DNA from 2 places in the Faecalibacterium sp. 3 genome. Region 1 is predicted to be linked to the other one. Evidence: a T-box and tRNA genes for the amino acid it is inferred to sense, from the RefSeq annotation. Region 1 holds a T-box; the other holds one or more tRNA genes.
What was found. A T-box is a leader RNA that pairs with one kind of tRNA and senses whether it is charged. The one in region 1 lies ahead of metG (methionine--tRNA ligase), so its partner is inferred to be a tRNA-Met.

Region 1 (11,268 bases):
GTTCCACGGGCCGGACAGGGTAAAGATGACGGTGGCCGTCATCATGCAGAACACGCCCCAGCCGCTGCCGCTGCCGTGGTTGCCCAGCGTGCCGATGAGCACGCCCGCAAAGCCGATGACACAGCCCAGCGTTTTGGCAGGGGTCATGCGGTCGGCGTTGCCGTAGATGAAGTGGGCAAAGATAACGCCCAGAAAGCTCTGGGTGCTGTTCAGGATGCCGCCAAAGGCACCGGTGAGCATGGCAACAGCGATATAATAGAAGGCGTACTGAAACGTGGTCTGCCACAGGCCCAGCGCACAGCACTCCGCCGCGACCTTGCCCCGGGGCAGACGGGGGACCCGGCTTTGCAGCAGCACACTGCCCAGCAGGACCAGAAAGCTGCCCAGCATGAACCGCACACCGGCAAAGCAGAAGATGGACGCGGTGTTGCTGGTCTCAATGGAGAACAGCCGGTAGCCCAGCTTGATGAAGGGAAAGGCCGAGCCCCACAGCACATTGCAGAAGATGGCCAGCAGCACGGCGAACACCGGCGTGCCGAAGATCTTATCCAGCCATTCCGCGCGGGAAAGCGTTTTGTTTTCCTGCATGGCGGCTCAGTGGATGCGGCTGCCCACGGGGGTATCGTCGCCGTAGAATGCAATGGAGCAGCCGCCATCTGCGGTGTCGGCAGCAAAGATCATGCCTTCGCTGACATACTTGCCCTTCATCATCGGGCGAGGTGCCAGATTGCACACAATGCCGATCTTCTTACCAATCAGGTCTTCCGGCTTGAACCACTTTGCAATGCCGGACAGGATGCAGCGCTCCCGCTCGCCGTCGAACACGGTCAGGTGCAGCAGCTTCTTGCTTTCCTTCAGGTTCTCGCAGGCGCGCACTTCGGCCACGCGCAGTTCCACCTTGCAGAAGGTGTCAAAGTCGATCTCTTCCTCGTGGGTAAAGTCCACGGTGCTCTCCTCGGCAGGGGCGGCAGCCTTCTTCTCTGCTTCGGCCTTGGCCTTGTTGGCAGCTTCGGCAGCGGCCTTGCGCTTCTCGTCCTCTTCCTTCAGATGGGCGATCTCCTTTGCCACGTCGATGCGGGGGAACAGTGCTTCGCCCTTGTGCACAGTGTAGGTCTCCTGTGCGCCGTAGGTGGTTTTGCTCAGATCCAGAGCGGATGCGTCCAGACCCAGCTGCTCCATCATCTTGGGGGCAGTGGTGGGCAGGTAGGCGTTCAGCAGGATGCCGCACACGCGCAGTGCCTCGCACAGGTGGTACAGCACGCTCTCCAGACGGGCCTTGTTGGCCTCGTCCTTGGCCAGTGCCCAGGGAGCGGTCTCGTCGATGTACTTGTTGGCACGCTGGATCACTGCAAAGATCTCCATCAGAGCCTGCGGGATGGTCAGGCTGTCCATGTCGGCCGTGACCTTGGCGGTCAGCTCGTTGACCATGGTCTCCAGCTCGGTGTCGATGGCCTCGGTACCGGCCACATTGTGCACGGTGCCGCCGAAGTACTTCTCGCACATGGCGACCGTGCGGCTGAGCAGGTTGCCCAGATCGTTTGCAAGGTCGCTGTTGATGCGGTTGATCAGAGCTTCGTTGGTGAACATGCCATCGTTGCCGAAGGGGATCTCACGCAGCAGGAAGTAGCGGATGGAGTCCACGCCGTAGCGGTCGCACAGGATCACAGGGTCCACCACATTGCCCACGGACTTGGACATCTTGCCGCCGTTCATCAGCAGCCAGCCGTGGCCGAACACCCGCTTGGGCAGGGGCAGATCCAGAGCCATCAGCATGGCAGGCCACAGGATGGTGTGGAAGCGCAGGATCTCCTTGCCTACCATGTGCAGGTCGGCAGGCCAGAACTTGTCATAGTCGTGATATTTTTCGTTGCCGTAGCCCAGCGCGGAGATATAGTTGCTCAGGGCGTCCACCCACACATACATGGTGTGCTTGGGGTCGAAGGGCACCGGGATGCCCCACTTGACCGAGGTACGGGACACGCAGGTATCCTGCAGGCCCTGCTTGATGAAGGCGATCATCTCGTTCTTGCGGCTCTCGGGCTGGATGAACTGGGGGTTCTCCTCGTAGAGCTTCAGCAGGCGGTCAGCATACTTGCTGGTCTTGAAGAAGTAGGCTTCCTCGTGGGCGTCGTAGACCTCACGGCCGCAGTCCGGGCACTTGCCGTCCACCAGCTGGCTGTCGGTCCAGAAACTCTCGCAGGGCTTGCAGTAGTGGCCGATGTACTCGCCCTTGTAGATGTCCCCCTGCTCGTACAGCTTGGTAAAGATCTTCTGGCAGGACTCCATGTGGTAGTCGTCGGTGGTGCGGATGAAGCGGTCGTAGCTGACGTCCAGCAGCTTCCACAGATCCTTGACGGTGGCTACGATCTTGTCCACATACTCCTTGGGGGTCACACCGGCATCGGCGGCCTTGTCCTGGATCTTCTGGCCGTGCTCGTCGGTGCCGGTCAGGAACATGACGTCATAGCCCTGCATCCGCTTGAAGCGTGCCAGTGCGTCGCAGGCGACGGTGGTATAGCTGTGGCCGATGTGCAGCTTGTCGCTGGGGTAGTAGATGGGAGTGGTGATGTAGAATGTCTTGTGCTCACTCATAGGTTGATACTCTTCCTTTCCTGATTTGGCGGGGGACGAAAAAAGCCCTCATCCTGCCGGACTGAGCCGGACAAGGACGAGAGCCTGAAACTTTCGTGGTACCACCTTGCTTCGCCGCGCCCTTGCGGGCGCAGCCTTTTGCCGGGCAAAAAAGCACGGCGCAGCGCGGTAACGGGCGCACCCGTCGCAGGCTCAATCTTCGCCTGCGCAGCTCCGAGACCATCTTCGGCATCGCGCGGCCTGCCCGGTTCCATCCTTCGGGCTTTCTGTCAGGCGCAGACGGTGCGTACTCTTCTCTTCACAGCCAATTTACATTGTTATGTCTATAATACGCAAAAACGGTGGGTTTGTCAACATTAAATCTCGTAATCCAGACAGAACCGTGCCTTGGTGTAGGGCCGCACCTTGCCGTCGGCCACAGCCACATGGGCGGGATGGACGGAGTAGCCCTTGAGGGCCTCGGCACTTTCAAAGGTGGTGTCCAGCATCAGGTCGGCGGTGGAAGAGGGGAGACCGTTGATGTTGACATGCACTTCCACAAGGCCGGGAATTTTGCCTGCCAGACCTTCCAACCCTTCCTTGATGCCTGCCTTGACGGCGGCTTTTTCGGCGTCAGACAGCTCGTCCTTCAGCTGCCACAGGATCACATGCTTGACCATAATAAAATACCTCCTGCGTTTTTTCTCATTGTAGCAGGGTGAGAAAAAATCCGCAAGAGGAAAGCTGCAAAGTATTATTTGGGTGCAAACAGCAGCACCACCAGTAGCACGGCACAGAGCACCGAAACTACGATGCCCTCCAGCCGGGTCAGCCGGATGTACTCTTCCGTGAGTTCGGGTGCCTGCGTATACCGTCCACGGTCATGCAGGGCAATGGCATCCTCCGGCTGCAGCGCCATAAAAATGCCGAACCCGATGCCGAAAAGGGCGGCTAAGATCGCGCAGATGACTTCCATAGCAACCCCTCACTTTTTGGTTTTGTCGTCCCTGCTCAGGGCATAGCACAGATACGAGATCAGCAGGGCAGCGCACAACACGAGCGTCGCCACCATCAAAATGGAATTCAGCGGCTCGACCTTTGGCAGAAAAATGTTGACCAGCCAGAACGTACCACAAAGGATCAACAGGATGCCGTAAAATTTGTGAAAGTGCTTCTTTTCGTCCTCGGTGCTCCATCCGGTGCCGGTGCCATTGTACAGGTCCCGGATGCCGCGGTACAAAAACAGCACACCCAGCGCGGCGTTCAGCCAATCCCAGCCCGAAAGATTCAAATTCATGGCGGCCCCTTTCCGGCTGTTAATCCGCACTATGGTTCCAGCTTTCGTAAGCGACAAGATAAAGAAGGTCTCCCACGATGGCAATGCCGAAGATGATACGGTAAATCAGCGATGTAACAGGTGTGAAGGCTAAGATCAGAAAGGCGAGGCTGTTGAGCATGTAAAACACGCCGTTCTTTTTCTGCCAGAAGGCGCGGTACTCCGGGTCGCGGTGATACTGGTTGAACGGCAGATTGATGAACGGGTCTTTGCCTTGAAAATCCCGAATGCCGGAGATGAACCAGATAACGGTCAGCACAAGGTTGAACAGAGAGGAAAACGAAAAAAACGACTCCATGGAATACACCTCCCATCTTTTTCCACAATTATAACATAGGGGGGACGAAAACGCAAGGACGGTATTCAACCTTCCTGCGTAAAATTTGCACAAATCGGGCGTTGACTGTTGGTGAAAACAACACAAAATAAAACCAGCCGGACGAGGCGGTTGCAAGCCCTCGTCCGGCTGGATACTTACTTCTTCGGAGTCATAAGCCTCTTCTCCTTGGGTTTCCTCATTTTCGGAGTAAACGTTTCATAGGGTGACTCTCCTTAGAAACTACTGGAAACTGAGAATCTATTTCAAGGGGACGAATTTACTTAGTACATTGGACTGACCCTTCTCTTAACTGATGGAGTGCGGCACCGAGATTCTGAAGATGAATTTCATATTACCACATTCTTTCGAGTTAGATTTGCCAGGGACAAGTTACTTAGTACATTGGTAGAACTCCTTTTTGCTATTCAAATAATGCTCTCCGTACAAAAGATACCTTCATAGGAATCATCTCCGGCGGATCTATTTGAATCGCTGGGGTTTTAGTTAATCGACAGGTTGTCGTGTAATCGCATTTTTGATGCTCAAGACTGGCTCATTTTTGTTGTGTTTTTATACGGGGGAAACATCCCGTTTGTGGTGAGCCTCTGTTTTGCTTCTCAGCGAATCCCGACAGCCTGTCCAAACTGTGCGGGTTCCATATCGACCATCGGTCTCGCTCCTTTCTGTTTCAAGTCAGCGGGAGTAGCTCTCTCTTGAGCTTCTGCTGTACTTCTCTGGTTTCTGGCTTTATTATACATATTCCTGATTGATTTGTCTATTCGCAGAGTGCACAAGGATAAAAACATAAAATTGTGCAGTTCTTGAAAAATGGCAGATGGAACGTACAAAATGCCGCTTTCTGTGCGGCCTGTCCGGACGATCGTACCCTTTGGAGAGAAACTCTGTTCCCTGCAGGGAGGGCTGCCGGGAAAGTCACAGCAAAGCTGCCCAGAAGTTCCGGGCCGTTTGTGGAGGATTTTGCGCAAAACGGGAGAAAATGTCCACAGGGTATTATGCGTCAGATGGATTTGTGCTAAAATAACGCCAATGAATGGTAGTCGCCGCCGCCCCGCGAGATGAAAGTTTCGCGGGGCGGCTTTTTTGCGGCAAAAATTTACACACAAAAGAAACGGAGACACAATCAAAATGCCTAAAACTTTACCGGAACGTATCTTCTTTACCATTGTCATGGCTGCCATTATGGTCTATGGCATGATCGTTTACAATGTGGCGCTGAACACAGGCGGCGTCACCAATGCCACCTTTGTCATGGCTCTGCACGAGATGCCGATCATGGTTCCCATTGCCTGCGTGCTGGAATTTTTCGTGGTGGAGAAACTGGCCACTCGATTGGCGTTTATGTTCATGCGGCCCACAGATCGTCCGCAGTTCATCACCTATGCCATCTCGCTGATGATCGTGTGCATCATGTGCCCGGTGATGAGCCTGATCGCAACGGTGCTGTTTAAAGAACCCAGCTTTGGCACCTGGGTGCATACCTGGGGCTGCAATATGCCCATGGCCCTGTGCTGGCAGCTGCTGTACTGCGGCCCGCTTACCCGTGCCATCTTCCGGCTGATGTTCCGCCGGGGCGAAAAGCAGACGGACTGATAGCTCCCGGATATGGAACGATAATAAATATGTATAGAACGGGATGGAATAACGGACTGGACACCTATACGAATTTTATATATCGGGCATATAAAGCATGTACAATGGGGCATTTTTGATGGAAATATTTCCCGGAATGCCCTGAAAAAGCCATTGAAACCTAAGAATTAGCTAAGAAATTTGTGAAAAAAGTACATGCGAAGGGTACTTTATTAGACAAGATGCACAACTTTTTTTATATATCAATGCAGTAGAACCACCTAAAATGTAGAATGTGAACAAAGCTACTTGCCAATTTTCGTCAATCGTACTATCATACACAACGAAAAAAGACGAAGTGATCCGTGCAGGAGGGAGGGTGTGACCGGACAAAGCCGAACGCCTTCCTTGCTTTTTTCACAAAGCTGCGCCTTTTCTTCGAGCGATAAGAAGGACGCTGCGCCGCCGGGGCGGTGCGGCGGTCTTACCCCCGGAACCCTATTCTTCAGGAAGGAGGAAAAACAATTGAATAATCTGACCAAAGCATTGATGGAAGAGCTGACCGTCGAATACGTCAAGGTCGGCCCGCTGCAGATCCCGGAATCCGTGGTCATCAGCTGGGTGATCCTGGCCATCGTCACCATCGGCTCGATCCTGCTTACCAGAAACCTGAAGGTGGACCACATCAGCAAGCGTCAGGCCGTGCTGGAAATGGCCTACCTCGCAGGCACCAATTTCTTTGAAGGTCTGCTGGGCGAAAAGGGCAGGCGCTATGTGCCTTACCTGATGACCGTGGCCATCTACATCGCCTTCAGCAACCTGATCGGCGTGTTCGGCGTCAAGCCCCCCACAAAGGATCTGGATGTGACCGCAGCGCTGGCGTTGATGAGCATCGTCCTGATCGAGGGTGCAGGCATCCGGGCACGCGGCGGCGTGGGCTTCCTCAAGAGTCTGGCTGCCCCCACTCCGGTCATGACCCCTATGAACATCCTCGAGGTCGCCATCCGCCCGACCAGCCTCTGCATGCGACTGTTCGGCAACGTGCTGGGTGCATTCGTCATCATGGAGCTGATCAAGCTCGTGGTGCCCGTGTTCGTCCCGGCGGTGTTCAGCCTGTATTTTGACCTGTTCGACGGTCTGATCCAGACCTACGTGTTCGTGTTCCTGACTTCGCTGTTCATGAAAGAGACCATGGGCGGAGAAGACTGATCCATTGATATTTACTGAATTTAAAAGGAGATTATTACTATGAATGGTTTGATTGCTCTGGGCGCTGGCATTGCAGCGCTGACCGGCATTGGCGGCGGTATCGGCATCGGCATCGCAACGGGTAAGGCAACGGAGGCAATCTCCCGTCAGCCCGAGGCATCCGGCAAGATCCAGACCAATCTGCTGCTGGGCGCTGCTCTGGCAGAAGGTACTGCAATTTTCGGCTTCGTCGTTGCACTGCTGATCATCCTGTTCCTGGGTCAGTAACGGAGGCGCAGACGAATGCTGAAGTTGGATATTAACCTGCTGTGGACCGTCGTGAACGTCCTCGTCATGTATGCGGTGCTGCGCAAGTTCCTGTTCAAGCCTGTTCAGGACGTGATCGCAAAGCGCCAGCAGATGGTGGACGCAAACCTGGCCGATGCGGAGACCTCCAAGAAGGAAGCCGCCGAGACCATGAACGCCGCGCAGGAAAAACTGCGCAATGTGGACAATGAGGCCGCTGCCCGCCGCGAAGCCTACGAAAAGCAGGCTGAGGTCGAAAAGCAGCAGCTGCTGGCAGATGCCCGCAAGCAGGCAGACGCCATCGTGGCCGCCGGCAAGGCGAGCGCCGAGGCCGAACGCCAGAGCAAGCTGCGGGAAGCTGATGCCCAGACCACGGCACTGGCCCGTGCGATGTGCGAGAAGCTGCTGGCCCGCAATCTGACCGCCCAGGACGACGCACGTCTGCTGGACGATCTGCTGGAGAAAGCAGGTGCAGGCAATGGCAACTGAATTCAGTCGTGAATTTTTTGCGGACAACCGCATCGTCAAGGCCGAGCTGCGCAGCGCCCGCAAGCCCCGGGAAGAGGAGCTGAACCGGGTCCGCGCCGAGGTCCGCAAGCTGTATGACGCCACCGAGGTCATCCTGAACGTGACGGTGGACGAGAGCCTGCTGTCCGGCTATGTCCTGCAGGTGGGCGACCGTGTGTTCGATAACTCCGGCCGTCATCAGCTGGACAAGATGATGGAGGGCAAGCCCTCGCTGGCTACCCTCAAGACCCGCATTGAGGACTACAAGCCCGCCGAGACCTCTGCTGAGGGCGGTGTGGTCATCTCCTCTGCCGATGGCATCGTGCACGTCGAAGGCATGAACCGCGCCGTGTACGGCGAGATCGTCACCTTTGACAACGGTGCCAAGGGCATGGTGGAGAGCGTGGACCCCGAACAGCTGGGCATCATGCTGTTCGACGGCGCTGAGACCGTCGGCGTGGGCACCATGGTGACCCGCAGCGGCAAGCGTGCCGGTATCCCGGTGGGCGATGCCTTCCTGGGCCGTGTCATCAGCCCGCTGGGCGAGCCCATCGATGGCAAGGGCCCCATTGAAGCTGTGGGCTACAACCCCATCGAAAAGCAGGCCCCCGGTATTCTGGAGCGTCAGAGCGTGGATACCCCGCTCCACACCGGCATCCTCGCCATCGATTCCATGTTCCCCATCGGCCGCGGCCAGCGTGAGCTGATCATCGGCGACCGCCAGACCGGCAAGACCTCCATCGCCACGGACGCCATCCTGAACCAGAAAAATACCGGTGTGCTGTGCATTTATGTGGCCATCGGCCAGAAGGCTTCTTCCATTGCCCGCGTGGCAGGCGATCTGCAGAAGCACGGTGCCATGAGCTACACCACCATCGTGGCGGCTACTGCTTCGGATTCCGCTCCTCTGCAGTACATCGCACCCTATGCCGGTACCGCACTGGCCGAGTACTTCATGAGTCAGGGCAAGAGCGTGCTGATCGTTTACGACGATCTGTCCAAGCATGCAGTGGCCTACCGTGCCATTTCTCTGCTGCTGCGCCGCTCTCCGGGCCGTGAGGCTTACCCCGGCGACGTGTTCTATCTGCACTCCCGTCTGCTGGAGCGCTCCTGCCGGATGCGCGACGATCTGGGCGGCGGTTCCATCACCGCACTGCCCATCGTTGAGACGCAGGCAGGTGACGTTTCGGCCTACATCCCCACCAATGTCATTTCCATTACCGATGGTCAGATCTTCCTTGAGAGCGCCCTGTTCAATGCAGGCAACCGCCCGGCCGTCAATGTGGGTCTGTCGGTGTCCCGTGTGGGCGGCGCTGCCCAGACCAAGGCCATGAAGAAGGCCAACGCCAACCTGCGTATCGAGCTGGCACAGTACAAGGATATGGAGTCCTTTGCACAGTTCAGCTCGGATCTGGACGCAGAGACCCGCCGCCAGCTGGATCACGGCAAGGCTTTGATGGAAATGCTCAAGCAGCCGCTGTATCAGCCCAAGTCCGACGCCGAGCAGGTGGTCACGCTGGTGCTGGCTTCCCACGGCGTGCTGGACGAACTGCCCACTGCCGAGCTGCGCACCAAAACTTCCGCATTTGTGCGTCAGTTCCGCGCGGATGTGTCCGGTACGATGGATGAGATCACCGCCACCGGCAAGCTGGAACCTGAAATGGTCGATGCCATCCTGAACGCCTGGAAAGCTTATGCGGGAGGCGACAGCCATGCCGTCCAGTAAGCTGCTGAAGGAGCGCATCGAGAGCATTCAGGACACCATGAAGATCACGAACGCCATGTACCTGATCTCCTCGTCCAAGCTGCGCAAGGCACGTAAGAACTACCAGAATGTATCGCCCTACTTCAACCGTATGCGCGATACCATTTCCCGCGTGGTGCCCCACCTGCCGGAAGAGCCGGTGCATCCGTTCTTCCACGAACGCAACATCGCAAACCCCAAGCGCGCTTACATCGTGCTGACGGCAGATAAGGGCATGGCAGGCGCTTACAACCAGAACATCATCAAGTTCCTCAAGGAAAATGCGGATGAGAACGACCGGTTCTATGTGATCGGCCAGACCGGCTACCGCGCCCTGTACCACAAGGACCCGCGGCTGGTGGAGGATTTCCACTACGGTGCCACGGAGCCCACGCTGCAGCGTGCCCGCGATATCACGATGGACGCCATCGATGATTTCAAGACCGGCAAGCTGGATGAGATCTATCTCATCTATACCCGCATCGAGAATGCATTGACCAGCGAGCCCACCATGGTGCGTCTGCTTCCGCTGGACCGCGCCCATCTGCAGCCTGCCCCCAAGGGTCTGGGCGATCCGAAGGGCGATGTGGAGATGTTCCCGTCTGCATGGACGGTGTTTGAACAGATCGCGCCCATTTATATGCACGGCATGATCTTTGGTGCCATGACCGAGAGCTTCTGCGCAGAGCAGAGCGCCCGCATGACTGCCATGGATTCCGCCACCAAGAACGCCAACGATATGATCCGGGAGCTGCAGCTGGAATACAACCGCACCCGTCAGGGCTCCATTACACAGGAGATCACCGAGATCATCGGCGGTGCGGCTGCCGTGCAGGACCGGGAATAAGATACCTGCCCTTCCGGACGGCTTTGCGTCCGGCTTTCCGCAAAGGGAAAGCCTTTGGCAGACCCGGAGTTCTTGCGTGGACTGCCAAGGCCTCTCACTTTGGGAGAGGTGGCAGCGCGCAGGCGCTGACGGAGAGGGCAAGGATGCTAACGTGTTTGCAATATACAGATTATAAGAGGCAATCCAAATGATACAGGGAACTATTATTCGCGTAGCCGGCCCTGTGGTGGACGTGCAGTTCACCGCAGGCAAGCTGCCTGCCCTGCAGGAAGCGCTTACCGTGACCGCCGAGGGCACCGAGCGCACGATGGAAGTGACACAGCATGTCAACGAGACTACTGTGCGCTGCATCATGCTTTCCGCCAGCGAGGGTCTGGGCAAGGGCATGACCGTGCAGGCCACCGGCCACGGCCTGACCGCACCGGTGGGTGAAGCCACGCTGGGCCGCATGTTCGACCCGCTGGGCAGACCCATCGACGGCAAGGGCTCTGTGGATGATGTGCCGCATTGGCCCATCCACCGCAAGGCCCCCGGCTTTGCAGAGCAGAAGCCCGCGACCGAGATCCTGGAAACTGGCATCAAGGTCATCGACCTGCTGGCCCCCTATGCAAAGGGCGGCAAGATCGGTCTGTTCGGCGGTGCAGGCGTCGGCAAGACCGTGCTGATCCAGGAACTGATCCACAACGTGGCCACCGAGCACGGCGGCTACTCCATCTTCACCGGCGTCGGCGAGCGCTCCCGCGAGGGCTGCGACCTTTGGGGCGAGATGAACGAATCCGGTGTTCTGAGCAAGACCGCACTGGTCTTTGGTCAGATGAATGAGCCCCCAGGAGCACGTATGCGTGTTGCTGAGACCGGCC
Region 2 (11,268 bases), 2.1 Mb from region 1:
TAGCAGGCAGCATCGCCCAGCACAAGGCCGATGCCGGAGACTACGGGCTGGCCCTTGCTCTTTTCGATGAACAGACCGCCGATGAAGGCCAGCAGCAGATAGCCCACCAGATAGCCGCCGGTGGGGCCTGCCAGCTTGGCAATGCCTGCGCCGTAGCCGGAGAACACCGGCACGCCCACCAGACCGATGAGCAGATACACCGCCACGCTCAGGGTGCCGAACTTGGGTCCCAGCAGCCATGCGGTCAGGCAGATGACAAAGTTTGCCAGCGAGATGGGCACGGCCCCGATGGGCACCGTCAGCGGGCCCAGCACGCACATTGCGGCGGCCATCAGTGCAGTGACGGCCATCTGATAGGTGGTCAGTTTTTTGTTTTTCATAGATTGAAATTCCCCTCTGTTAAAAATTTACAAGGCATCTGTGCCCGAGTATAGCGCAGCGGGGGACAGATGGTCAACAATAAAGTTTGCAGGGGGTTTACAATTCGGAACCTGATTGTAATACGGTGGAGAGTGTGCTAAAATAAAAATGCCGCCTGAGACGGCGGCGGGTGTTGTCTGCATAAAAAGGTGGTCTGACTTCCTCCGGCAAGTGTCCGGGGGCTGTGAAACCTTATTGCTCGGTTCCCCCGGACGCAAACGCGAAAGGGGGGATGCCTCATGAAGTTAGAAGACGTTCTTCAGCTGTTCGTCGTCATCGGCGGGACAGTCGGAATTACATTTCAGATCGCATGGGCAATCTTTAAGGAGATCCATAACAATAAGAAATGACCGCCCACAGTCTCGCAAACACTGAGCGGTCATTCTTATTGACTACTTAGCCGAAGAGAGCTGACCCTTGCGGGCAGCACCTTTTCTATTGATAGTATAGCCTGTTTTATACGGCTTGTCAAGAAAAACAAGGAGGTCCCTTATGGGTGGAGGACACGTATCGCGCCCCGATTTCGGGATGCCGCAGCCCGACCCGGCCTGCCCGCTGACCGAGTTCTATCTGCTTTTGCAGCACGCACTGGATGCGGCGGGCAGCTTTGCCCTGCCGGCGCTGTATGCCCGCGTGCAGGCACCGGCGCGGTGGATCGATCCGGACGAAGCGCGGGAGTATCTGACCCTGTCGCCCACGGAGCGGGAAGGGGATACCCGCCTTCTGGCCCCGGGCAATCTGCAGCTGCTGTACAGCACCCTGCATGTGGCACCGGACGGCGCGCCTGCGGCGCTGCTGCTCACCGGGGAGTGCACCCGCACCACCGTGGCGGTGCAGCTGCTGCCGCCCTTTGTGTGGGAGGACCCGCTGCCGCCTGTGCCGGATGCGCCTGCGGCGCTGGCGCTGCAGCTGACTATGCAGGATGTGGAGCTCATCGATGCCGACCCCGCAGCGCTGGGCCGGAAGCTGGTGCATACGGCACAGCACAAGCGCTGGCTGCATCACCCGAAGGCGGATACCTTTCTGGCCGGGCGGGTGGCCCTGCTGCAAAGGGTCTACCGTCGGTGAGAGAAGGATCTGAATGGCCGCCGCAACCCGGACAATATTTAATGTAATATTATTTTTAATTCAGCAATAGCAGACGGCCTGCGGGCCGTCTGCTATTGCATTTTCACGGGATGGGGTCGTTAAGATCGGTGGCTGGCTCCCTATGGGGAGCATCCGCGCCAGCGGGTGAGTTGGCAAAGCGGAGACGATTCTTGACCAAAAGGCCTTTTGCAACCCTTTTGTTTTTTGCGGTTTCATGGTATACTATCGCATACGAATGCGCACAAACGGCCTGTGTGCGCAGTTTTTCATAAAATTTTCCAGCAATGCAATCTTCGGGGGCGTTCAGCCGTGTATAGGGTGAATGTCCCCGTGGAATACGGATTCCACAGCCCTGTACAGGCGTAAAAGGAGAGCTTGAATGATGGGACAGCTGACCAGAAATGAAGTATTCACGCTGGCAGTGCAGAAGTACAGCGATGCTGTCTACCGTGCTGCCATGCACAACAGCCGATGCGCGGCCGATGCCGAGGATGTGGTGCAGGATGTCTACGAAAAACTCCTGCATTACAACGGCACCTTTGAGAGTGAGGAGCACCTCAAAGCATGGCTGCTGCGGGTAGCCATCAACCGCTGCCGGGACCTGACCCGTGCAGCGCACCAGAAGGACACGGAGCTGGACGAGAACCTGCCCGCACCGGATGAGTTTGCGGACGGCAGCGTGCTGGATGCGGTGCGCGCCCTGCCGGAAAACTACCGCAACGCCATCTACCTTCATTATTATGAGGGCTACACGGCGGCGGAGATCGGGCGGATGCTGGGTGCACCGTCCAACACGGTGCTGAGCTGGCTGCGGCGCGCAAGAGCACAGTTACATACGATGCTGAAGGAGGAGATCGAGGATGAGGTGGTATGAGTATAAGATGGAGACGGACGATCTCTGTGCACCGGAGGACCTGAAAGCAAAGCTGCTGGCCATGACCGACCAGCTGACCGAAGAGGAAAAGAACCAGCCCATGATGAAGACCCCGGCACCGGCCCGGCCTGCACCGGTGCAGCGGAAAAAGCCTGTCCGCTTTCCTGTAAAGCGGGTGGGCACACTGGCGGCCTGTCTGGCGGTGTGCGCGGTGGGCTACGGTGCCTTTGCCACCGGCATGATCGGCCTTGGCGCAAAGAGCAGCAGCCCGGCGGCCTATTATTCGGCGGACAGCTCTGCGGCCGCGATGGCGGCAGGCGGCGTGGACCGCGCCGCTATGGACAGCCCCATGGCCGCCGATTACAGCCTGAACAGCCTGTCACTGGAAAGCGGCGCAGACAACGGCACCGCTGCTTATTCGGAGGACGACGCGGCGGCAGCGGCCCACAGCACCGACCACGCAAAGATCATCTACACTGCGAACCTCAGTCTGGAAAGCAAGGACTACGACGCGGCCCGCGCTGCGCTGGATGCGGCGGCTGCCGAAGCGGGCGGATACATGGAATCCAGCAGCGAATACTCCGGCACCGAGGACAGCCGCAGCGTCAGCCTGACCTTCCGGGTGCCGCAGAAGAACTACGCCAGCTTTCTTGCGGCTGTGGCCGAAGCCGGCAACGTGACCTACAAAAACCAGCAGGCCGACGACGTGACCGCCCAGTACATGGATGTGGAGGCCCGGCTTGAGAACCTCAAGGCCCAGCGCACCCGTCTGCAGCAGCTGCAGCAGCAGGCCGAGACCCTTTCCGACCTGCTGGAGATCGAGTCCAGTCTGACCGAGGTACAGAGCCAGATCGAGAGCTGGCAGAGCCAGATGGACTGGTACAGCAATCAGGTGGAGCAGTGCACCGTCTGCGTGAGCCTGAGCGAGGTAAAGACCTACTCGCCGCCCAGCGAGGGCTTTGTCTCCCGCATGGCCGACGCATTTGCCAGCGGCTGGCAGAACTTTGCACAGGGCGTGCAGCAGCTGGCCGTCTTCCTTGCAGGCGCATGGCCGGTGGTGGTCATCGCGGCGGCGGTGGCTGGCGGCGTCGCAGTGTGGCGCAAAAAGAGAAAGTGAGCAGGCCCGGAAGGGAACCAGAAAATTTTTTCAGAAAAGGGTTGACATCCATCCCGCTGTGTGGTATTATACTTGAGCAGTCAGCGAGAACCGCTGAGAGCACAAAGTAAATATCGCGGGGTGGAGCAGTCTGGTAGCTCGTCGGGCTCATAACCCGAAGGTCGTTGGTTCAAATCCGGCCCCCGCAACCACCAAGCATCCTGAAATTTCAGGATGCTTTTTTGTTTTGCTTTTTCGGAAGGAAAATCATGGGCTTTTCCACAGGAGAGGGATCAACGGTGGAAAAACCCGGGGCAGGACTTCTCTTTACTCGTCATTCTGCTGTAAAATATCACCTGAATTTGGACAGCCTGATAAAACGGGACCGGAAGGCCATTTCCGCCTTGACGCCCTGCAAAAAATATGCTATTTTAAAAAAGCACAGAGCCGGTCTGCATTCATGCGGCGGGCCGCTTTGGGCCAGATCAAAAGAAAATCGTACGTGAGCAGCGTCGTTGGATTGTTACCGTTTGGCGGGCTAGACCAACTCTGCACAGCACAAGCCGAAAGCGTGTTTCAGCCTTCGGTGTTATTTGCTGTGTCAGGAGTGGTCTTTTTTTATTGCCTTTTTCGGCCTGAGGAGGAGAGACGATGCAATATACCGTCAAAAAACCGATCAACAACAACATCCTGCGGGTGGTGGACCCCACCGGCTGCGAGCTGATCGTTACCGGGCGCGGGCTGGGCTTTGGCGCAAAGCCGGGGTACAAGCTGGACGCCGGAAAGGTGGAGCGCAGCTACCGCATGACCAGCCCTGCCGTGCAGCAGAAGCTGGTGGAGCTGCTGGAACAGATCCCCTATGAGCATCTGCTGCTCACCGATGAGCTGGTGGCAATGATCCGCAGCCGGGTGAACTACCCGCTGAACGAGAGCCTGCTCATCACGCTGGCCGACCACATCAGCTTTGCCATCCAGCGCAGTGAGCAGGGCATCCGCTTCTCCAACCCGCTCATGGCACCGATCCGGGAGTTCTATCCGCAGGAGTACCGCCTTGGCATGGACTGTCTGGCCATCATCCGCCAGCGCTGCAAAGCAGACCTCTCGGACGACGAGGGCGGCTTCATCGCCCTGCACATCGTCAATGCGGAGCTGAACACCACCATGAGCGTGGTGAACGACGTCACCCGCTTTGTGGACGGCTGCGTGCAGGTGGTGGAGTGCTTCTACGGCTGCCATTTTGACCGGGACGCGCTGAATTTCAGCCGCTTCACAGTGCATCTGCGCTTTTTTGCGCAGCGGGTGTTTCAGGGCAAACAGGAGAGCGAGAACGATGCCCACGATGAGATGTTCCGGGCGCTGATCGCACGGAACTGCAGCGAACATTATAAATGTGCCTGCTGCCTTGCGGATTATGTGCGCAACACATGGAACAAGGAACTCTCGGACGAGGAGCTGGTGTTCCTCACCATTCACCTGAAGCGCATCCGGATGGGAAAGTAAGCCGCCCGCCTGCCGCACCGCCGTACCTCTGATTCTCCGCAGGCCGCGCCTGCGTGTGGATATATTTGCTGGATACAAATTTGGAAAAGGAGAATTGAAGATGAAAGACAAGATCTTTGGCGTGCTGCAGCGTGTCGGACGCAGCTTTATGCTGCCCATTGCACTGCTGCCCGTGGCGGGCCTGCTGCTGGGCATCGGCAGCTCGTTCACCAACGAGACCATGCTGGCGGCCTATGGCCTGAACAGCGTCATCCACCCCGGTACCCTGATCTACACCATTCTGGACGTGATGAGCCAGACCGGCAGCGCCGTGTTCAACAATCTGGCCCTGCTGTTCGCCATGGGCGTGGCCATCGGCATGGCCCGCAAGGAAAAAGAGGTGGCCGCCCTGTCCGGTGCGGTGGCCTATATCATCATGAACACGGCCATTCAGGCCATGATCAACGCCGCTGGCGGCGTGGACGCAATGCCCGCCAACTCCACCACCACCATGCTGGGCATCACCACCCTGCAGATGGGCGTGTTCGGCGGCATCGTGGTCGGTCTGGGCGTGGCAGCCCTGCACAACAAGTTCTATAAGATCGAGCTGCCGCAGGTTCTGGCCTTCTTCGGCGGCACCCGCTTTGTGCCCATCATCAGCTCCATCGTGTATCTGGTGGTCGGCATCGCCATGTTCTACATCTGGCCGGTGGTGCAAAGCGGCATTGCTGCGCTGGGCGCACTGGTGCTGGCTTCCGGCTATGCAGGCACCTTTATCTACGGCCTGCTGGAGCGTGCACTGATCCCCTTCGGCCTGCACCATGTGTTCTACATGCCGTTCTGGCAGACCGCTGTGGGCGGCACCGCCATCATCGACGGCGTCACCGTGACCGGTGCCCAGAACATCTTCTTTGCAGAGCTGGCCTCCAAGTCCACCACGGTGTTCTCGGTCAGCGCCACCCGCTTCATGGCCGGTAAGTTCCCCTTTATGATGTTCGGCCTGCCCGGCGCTGCGCTGGCAATGTACCACTGCGCAAAGCCGGAAAAGAAAAAGGCGGCAGGCGGCCTGCTGCTTTCTGCAGCCCTGACCGCCTTCCTCACCGGCATCACCGAGCCGCTGGAGTTCACCTTCATCTTTGTGGCACTTCCCATGTACGCCGTGCACTGCGTGCTGGCGGGCCTGTCCTTCATGCTCATGCATATCCTGAACGTGGGCGTGGGCATGACCTTCTCCGGCGGTCTGATCGATCTGGTGCTGTTCGGCGCGATGCAGGGCAACGCCAAGACCCACTGGATCTGGGTGGTCGTTGTGGGTGCAGTGTATTTTGTGCTGTACTACCTGATCTTCCGCTTCATGATCTCCAAGTTTGACTACAAGACCCCGGGCCGCGACGATGCCGAGGAGGTCAAGCTGTACACCCGTGCGGACGTGAACGCCCGCAGCGCCGCTTCCGGCAGCAACGCCCCCGCAGGGGATGACCCGGTCAGCGCCCTGATCGTGGAAGGTCTGGGCGGCACCGACAACCTGTCCGACGTGGACTGTTGCGCCACCCGTCTGCGCTGCACCGTCAAGGACGCTGCGCTGGTTCGGCAGGATGTGCTCAAGGCTTCCGGCGCTTCCGGCGTCATCTGCAAGGGCAACGGCGTTCAGGTGGTGTACGGCCCCAAGGTGGCAGTCATCAAGGCAAAGCTGGAGGATTATCTGGAAAATGCGCCCAAGACCCCGGCAGCGCCCGCAGCACCCGCCCCGGCAGCTGCCCCCGCAGCCCCGGCAGCAGCCGCAAAGGATACCGTGCTTGCAGCCTGCCTCACCGGCACCGTTGTCCCGCTGGCCGAGGTGAAGGACGAAGCCTTTGCCAGCGGTGCGCTGGGCGACGGCATTGCCATCGAGCCTGCGGTGGGTGAGCTGGTGGCTCCTGCCGACGGCGAGATCTCTTCCACCTTCGACACCCACCACGCGGTGGGTATGACCACCGTTGACGGCGCGGAGCTGCTGATGCACATTGGCATCGACACCGTCAAGCTGGGCGGAAAGCACTTCACCTACCTCGTCAATGAGGGCGACAAGGTGCGCAAGGGCCAGCCGCTGATCCGCTTTGACATCGAGGCCATCAAGGCCGAGGGCTATCCCGTCACCACACCGCTGATCGTCTGCAACACCGACGAGTATGCAGCGGTCACTCCCAAAGCCTCCGGTACCGTGAAGCAGGGCGATGCACTGCTGGAACTGAAGGGCTGATGCGTTTCTCCCAAAAGGCAGGGTTATCATAAAGCAAAGGGCCGTCTCCGAATGCGGGGGACGGCCCTTTGTGCTGCCCAAAAGCCGGTTTTTCCGGCCGGTCGGGGCCTTTCTCTCTGCGCTGTGGGTGATTTTTGCGCGTTTCTGTTTACGCCAGCGGAAAATGATGGTATGATAAACTGGATGTAAACTGGACACGGGCAGGCAAGCCTGCTGTGCAGCACCCGGAGGGAGAAAACCAATGAAAAACCATATCAAGTCGCTGCTGTGTGGACTGTGCGCGGCGGCACTGGCACTGGGCTGCGCCGGCTGCAGCGGCAGCGCCGGGCCAGAAGTGCCCGCCAAAGTGACCGATATCATGGTGTGGACCTATTACAATGGCGACCAGCTGGAAAGCTTTACCAGCCTTGTGAACCAGTTCAACGAGACCGTCGGTGCCCAAAAGGGCATCAAGGTGTCCACCGAGAGTCAGGGCAGCGTCAACGATCTGGAAACCAGTGTGATGGACTCTGCCGAGGGCAAGGTGGGCGCTGCCGCCATGCCCAATATCTTCTCGGCCTACGCCGATACCGCCTATGCGCTGGACCAGATGGGCATGGTGGTGGACCTTGCCCCCTGCCTGACCGAGGAGGAAAAGGCTCAGTTCGTGGAAGGCTACCTCTCGGAGGGGGGCTTCGGGGAGGACGACAGCATCAAGATCTTCCCGGTGGCAAAATCCACCGAGCTGTTGTTCCTCAATGATACCGACTGGCAGGCCTTTGCCGATGCCACCGATGTCCGATATGAGGACCTTGCCACCATGGAGGGGCTGACGGCCGCCGCAGAAAAATACTACAACTGGACCGATGCCCAGACCGCCGCGCCGGATGACGGCAAGGCGCTGTTCGGCCGTGATGCCATGGCAAACTATATGCTGGTGGGCGCACAGCAGCTGGGCGACACCATCTTTGCAGTGAAGGACGGCAGAATGACCGTCAACTTTGAGCGCGATGTGGCCCGCAGGCTGTGGGACAACTACTATGTTCCCTTTGTCAGGGGCTGGTTTGCCGCCACCGGCCGCTTCCGCAGCGATGATATCAAGACCGGCAATGTGCTGGCCTACGTGGGCTCCAGTTCCAGCGCCACCTTCTTCCCCACCAGGGTGACGAACGACGCCAACGAAAGCCATGAGATCAGCCTGAGGACACTGCCCGCCCCGCAGTTTGAAGGCGGCGAGGCGGTAGCGGTGCAGCAGGGTGCCGGTATGGTGGTGACAGCAGCCAAAGAGGAGGAGGTCGAGGCCTCGGTGGAGTTCCTCAAATGGTTCGTCCGGGCAGAGAACAACATTGCGTTCTCGGTGGGCTCGGGCTATCTGCCTGTTACCCGGAAAGCCAACGATATGCAGGAGATCCTTGCCAGCGGCCTGACTCTGGACGATAACATGCAGCAGACGCTGGAGGTTGCGGTGGATACGGTGAACGGGAATCGTCTGTATACGCCCCACGCCTTTGCAGGCAGCAACAGTGCCCGCAAGGTGCTGGAATATGGCCTGAGCGACCTTGCCGCAGCGGACCGCGAGACGGTGGTCCAGCGCATCGCCGAGGGCCGGAGTGCCGCCGAGGCAGAGGCCGAGTTTTTGACCGACGAGTATTTTGAGGCATGGTATCAGGACATCTGCGCAAAGCTTGCACGGTACGAGGGCTGAGCTGCGCGGGATACACGGAGAAAAAGAGGTGAGGATGATGCTGCACAGGCGGGCAGCGCAGGGCACACAGACGCCCCGGCGCGGAGAAAAGACACAACCGATCTTCCGCACCATTTTCGGGGCGATGATGCTGGTGCTGGTGGCAGAGGTCCTGCTGCTCATCATCAGCATCTACGTCACCAATGTGGGCGGCAGGCTGAACCAGAACGCAAAGGACATGCTTGCCATGCAGGTGCGCAACCGCGTCGGTTACATGCAGGACCTGATGCAGGATGCACAGAACCTGACCGAGCTCTCGGACTACATCGACCGGGCCACCCTTTCCATGGTGAACACGGGCCGTCTGGATCTGGATGCCCTGAACACCGACAGTGAACAGAGCAGCGCGCTGCTTGCCGCCATTGCACCGGAGCTGGTCAACACCCTGCGCGCACGGTCTGTCACCGGCATTTTTGTGGTGCTGAACACCGAGGACCTGCGCATTCTGGATGTGGGCAGCGGTGTGCCCGGCATCTACCTGCGGGATCTGGACCCGGACGCCCGCCCTTCGGAGGAGAATGCCGACCTGCTGATCGAGCGCGGCAGCGCGGCGGTGGTCAAGGCGCTGGGCATCACCACCGATAAAAGCTGGCAGCCTGTCCTGCGCTACTATGGCCTGAAGGACCGGGGCTTTTTCAAGGAGCCGTTCCTGCGGGCCTATGAGGACAATGCCCGCCTGAGCGAGGAATATTACGGCCGCTGGACCACCAGCACATACACGATCCCGGGCGATGACCGTTCGGCCATTGCCTACTCCCAGCCGCTGATCCTGCCGGACGGCACGGTGTACGGCGTGGTGGGCGTGGAGCTGCTCACTAGCTACCTGCAGGAAAAAATGCCCTATGCAGAGCTGCAGAACGAGAAAAACGGCGCGTATTTTCTGGTGTCCACCACTGCGGACGAGGACGCCGAGGAATTCGTGGTCAGCAAGTCGGTCACGTCCAGTCAGGACAGCGATGCACTGGCAGCGCCGGCAAGCATGATGCGCTGCGAGAGGCGGGCAGACGGCTGCTGGCTGAACCTGCACAAACGGGATTACTACGCGGTGGCAATGCCCATCAGCCTGTACAGCCGCAATGCGCCCTTCTCCGATGAGCACTGGCTGCTGATCGGCGCGGTGAACAGCAAGACGCTGTTTGCCTTTGCGCAGAATGTCCGGCATGTGCTCACCGCTGTGGTGGTGGGTACGCTGGTGCTGGGCATTCTGAGCAGCCTGCTGACCGCCCGCAAGCTGGCCCGCCCGGTGGAGCTGCTGTATTACGAGGTGGTGGACGGGCAGGAGAAAAAGAAGTTCCCGGAGCTGTCCCATACAAAGATCCGGGAGCTGGATCGTCTGGCTGATGCACTGACCAGCCTGAACAGCGAGCTGCTGAACAACTCCACAAAGTTTCTGCGCATCATGGATATGGCCAGTGTGGAGCTGGGCGGCTATGAGCTGCGGTTCGACACCGGCAGCGTGTATGTTACCGATAACTTTTTTTCCCTGCTGGGCGAACCCCAGCCCGCGGACCGCTTCCTGAGCGTGCGCCGCTTTGAGGAGACGCTGACCCGGATCCAGCTTTCCCGCCCCTGCACCACCACGGAAAGGGGAGACAAGCTGCTGACCATCCGCAAGGATGGCCAGACCCGCTACGTTCTGCTGCGCGTCACCAAAGACTGGAACGTGCAGGTGGGTCTGGCCGAGGATGTCACCATCGCCACGCTGGAGCGCCTGCGCATCGAGCACGAACGGGACTACGATATCCTCACCGGCCTGTACAACCGTCAGGCCTTCCAGCGGGTGTGCGGGGAGCTGTTTGAGGACCCGCAGCAGCTGGGCACCGCAGCCCTGCTGATGATGGATCTGGACAACCTCAAGCACATCAACGACACCTACGGCCACGACTGGGGCGACCAGTACATCCACCGCACCGGCCTCTGTCTGGCAGAGAACACCCCCGCCGGCACGGTGGTGGCCCGCCTGTCCGGCGATGAGTTCATGCTGCTGTTCTACGGTTATCTTAACCGGGAGCAGATCCGCGAAAAAGTGCGCATCCTGAGCGACGCCATGCACAAGAGCGTGGCGGTGCTGCCCGGCGGCAGCGAACTGCGCATCAGCATCTCGGGCGGCATGGCATGGTACCCGGAGGACAGCCGGGACATGGAGACCCTGAAAAAATATGCCGACTTTGCGCTGTATCAGGTCAAGCACTCCCACAAGGGCTGCCTGCAGGAGTTCAGCATGGAAAGCTACCGCAGGGAAGCCCAGACCGCACAGCTGCGGCGGGACTTCCAGCAGCTGCTTACCGAGGAACGGGTGTACTATGTGTTCCAGCCCATCTTCTCGGCCCACGATGGCCGGGTGATGG

Region 2: it has a tRNA-Met gene. The T-box ahead of metG (methionine--tRNA ligase) is inferred to sense a tRNA for this amino acid. The anticodon was not compared.

The regions. Positions count from the first base shown of each region.
Region 1 is NZ_JBLWFN010000001.1:2,839,417-2,850,684, reverse strand. It holds gene ACNSPV_RS13445 (DMT family transporter) at 1-588, opposite strand, end outside; gene metG (methionine--tRNA ligase) at 595-2,592, opposite strand; T-box leader at 2,662-2,903, opposite strand; gene ACNSPV_RS13435 (Dabb family protein) at 2,949-3,251, opposite strand; gene ACNSPV_RS13430 (hypothetical protein) at 3,326-3,547, opposite strand; gene ACNSPV_RS13425 (hypothetical protein) at 3,557-3,868, opposite strand; gene ACNSPV_RS13420 (hypothetical protein) at 3,888-4,205, opposite strand; gene ACNSPV_RS13415 (DUF2798 domain-containing protein) at 5,373-5,837, shown strand; gene ACNSPV_RS13410 (F0F1 ATP synthase subunit A) at 6,342-7,025, shown strand; gene atpE (ATP synthase F0 subunit C) at 7,065-7,292, shown strand; gene ACNSPV_RS13400 (ATP synthase F0 subunit B) at 7,308-7,799, shown strand; gene atpA (F0F1 ATP synthase subunit alpha) at 7,789-9,543, shown strand; gene atpG (ATP synthase F1 subunit gamma) at 9,530-10,408, shown strand; gene atpD (F0F1 ATP synthase subunit beta) at 10,596-11,268, shown strand, end outside.
Region 2 is NZ_JBLWFN010000001.1:751,466-762,733, reverse strand. It holds gene ACNSPV_RS03505 (biotin transporter BioY) at 1-380, opposite strand, end outside; gene ACNSPV_RS03500 (hypothetical protein) at 913-1,488, shown strand; gene ACNSPV_RS03495 (RNA polymerase sigma factor) at 1,889-2,383, shown strand; gene ACNSPV_RS03490 (DUF4349 domain-containing protein) at 2,370-3,500, shown strand; tRNA gene ACNSPV_RS03485 (tRNA-Met) at 3,615-3,691, shown strand; gene ACNSPV_RS03480 (hypothetical protein) at 3,749-3,985, shown strand; gene ACNSPV_RS03475 (PRD domain-containing protein) at 4,131-4,979, shown strand; gene ACNSPV_RS03470 (PTS transporter subunit IIABC) at 5,080-7,197, shown strand; gene ACNSPV_RS03465 (extracellular solute-binding protein) at 7,439-8,881, shown strand; gene ACNSPV_RS03460 (bifunctional diguanylate cyclase/phosphodiesterase) at 8,916-11,268, shown strand, end outside.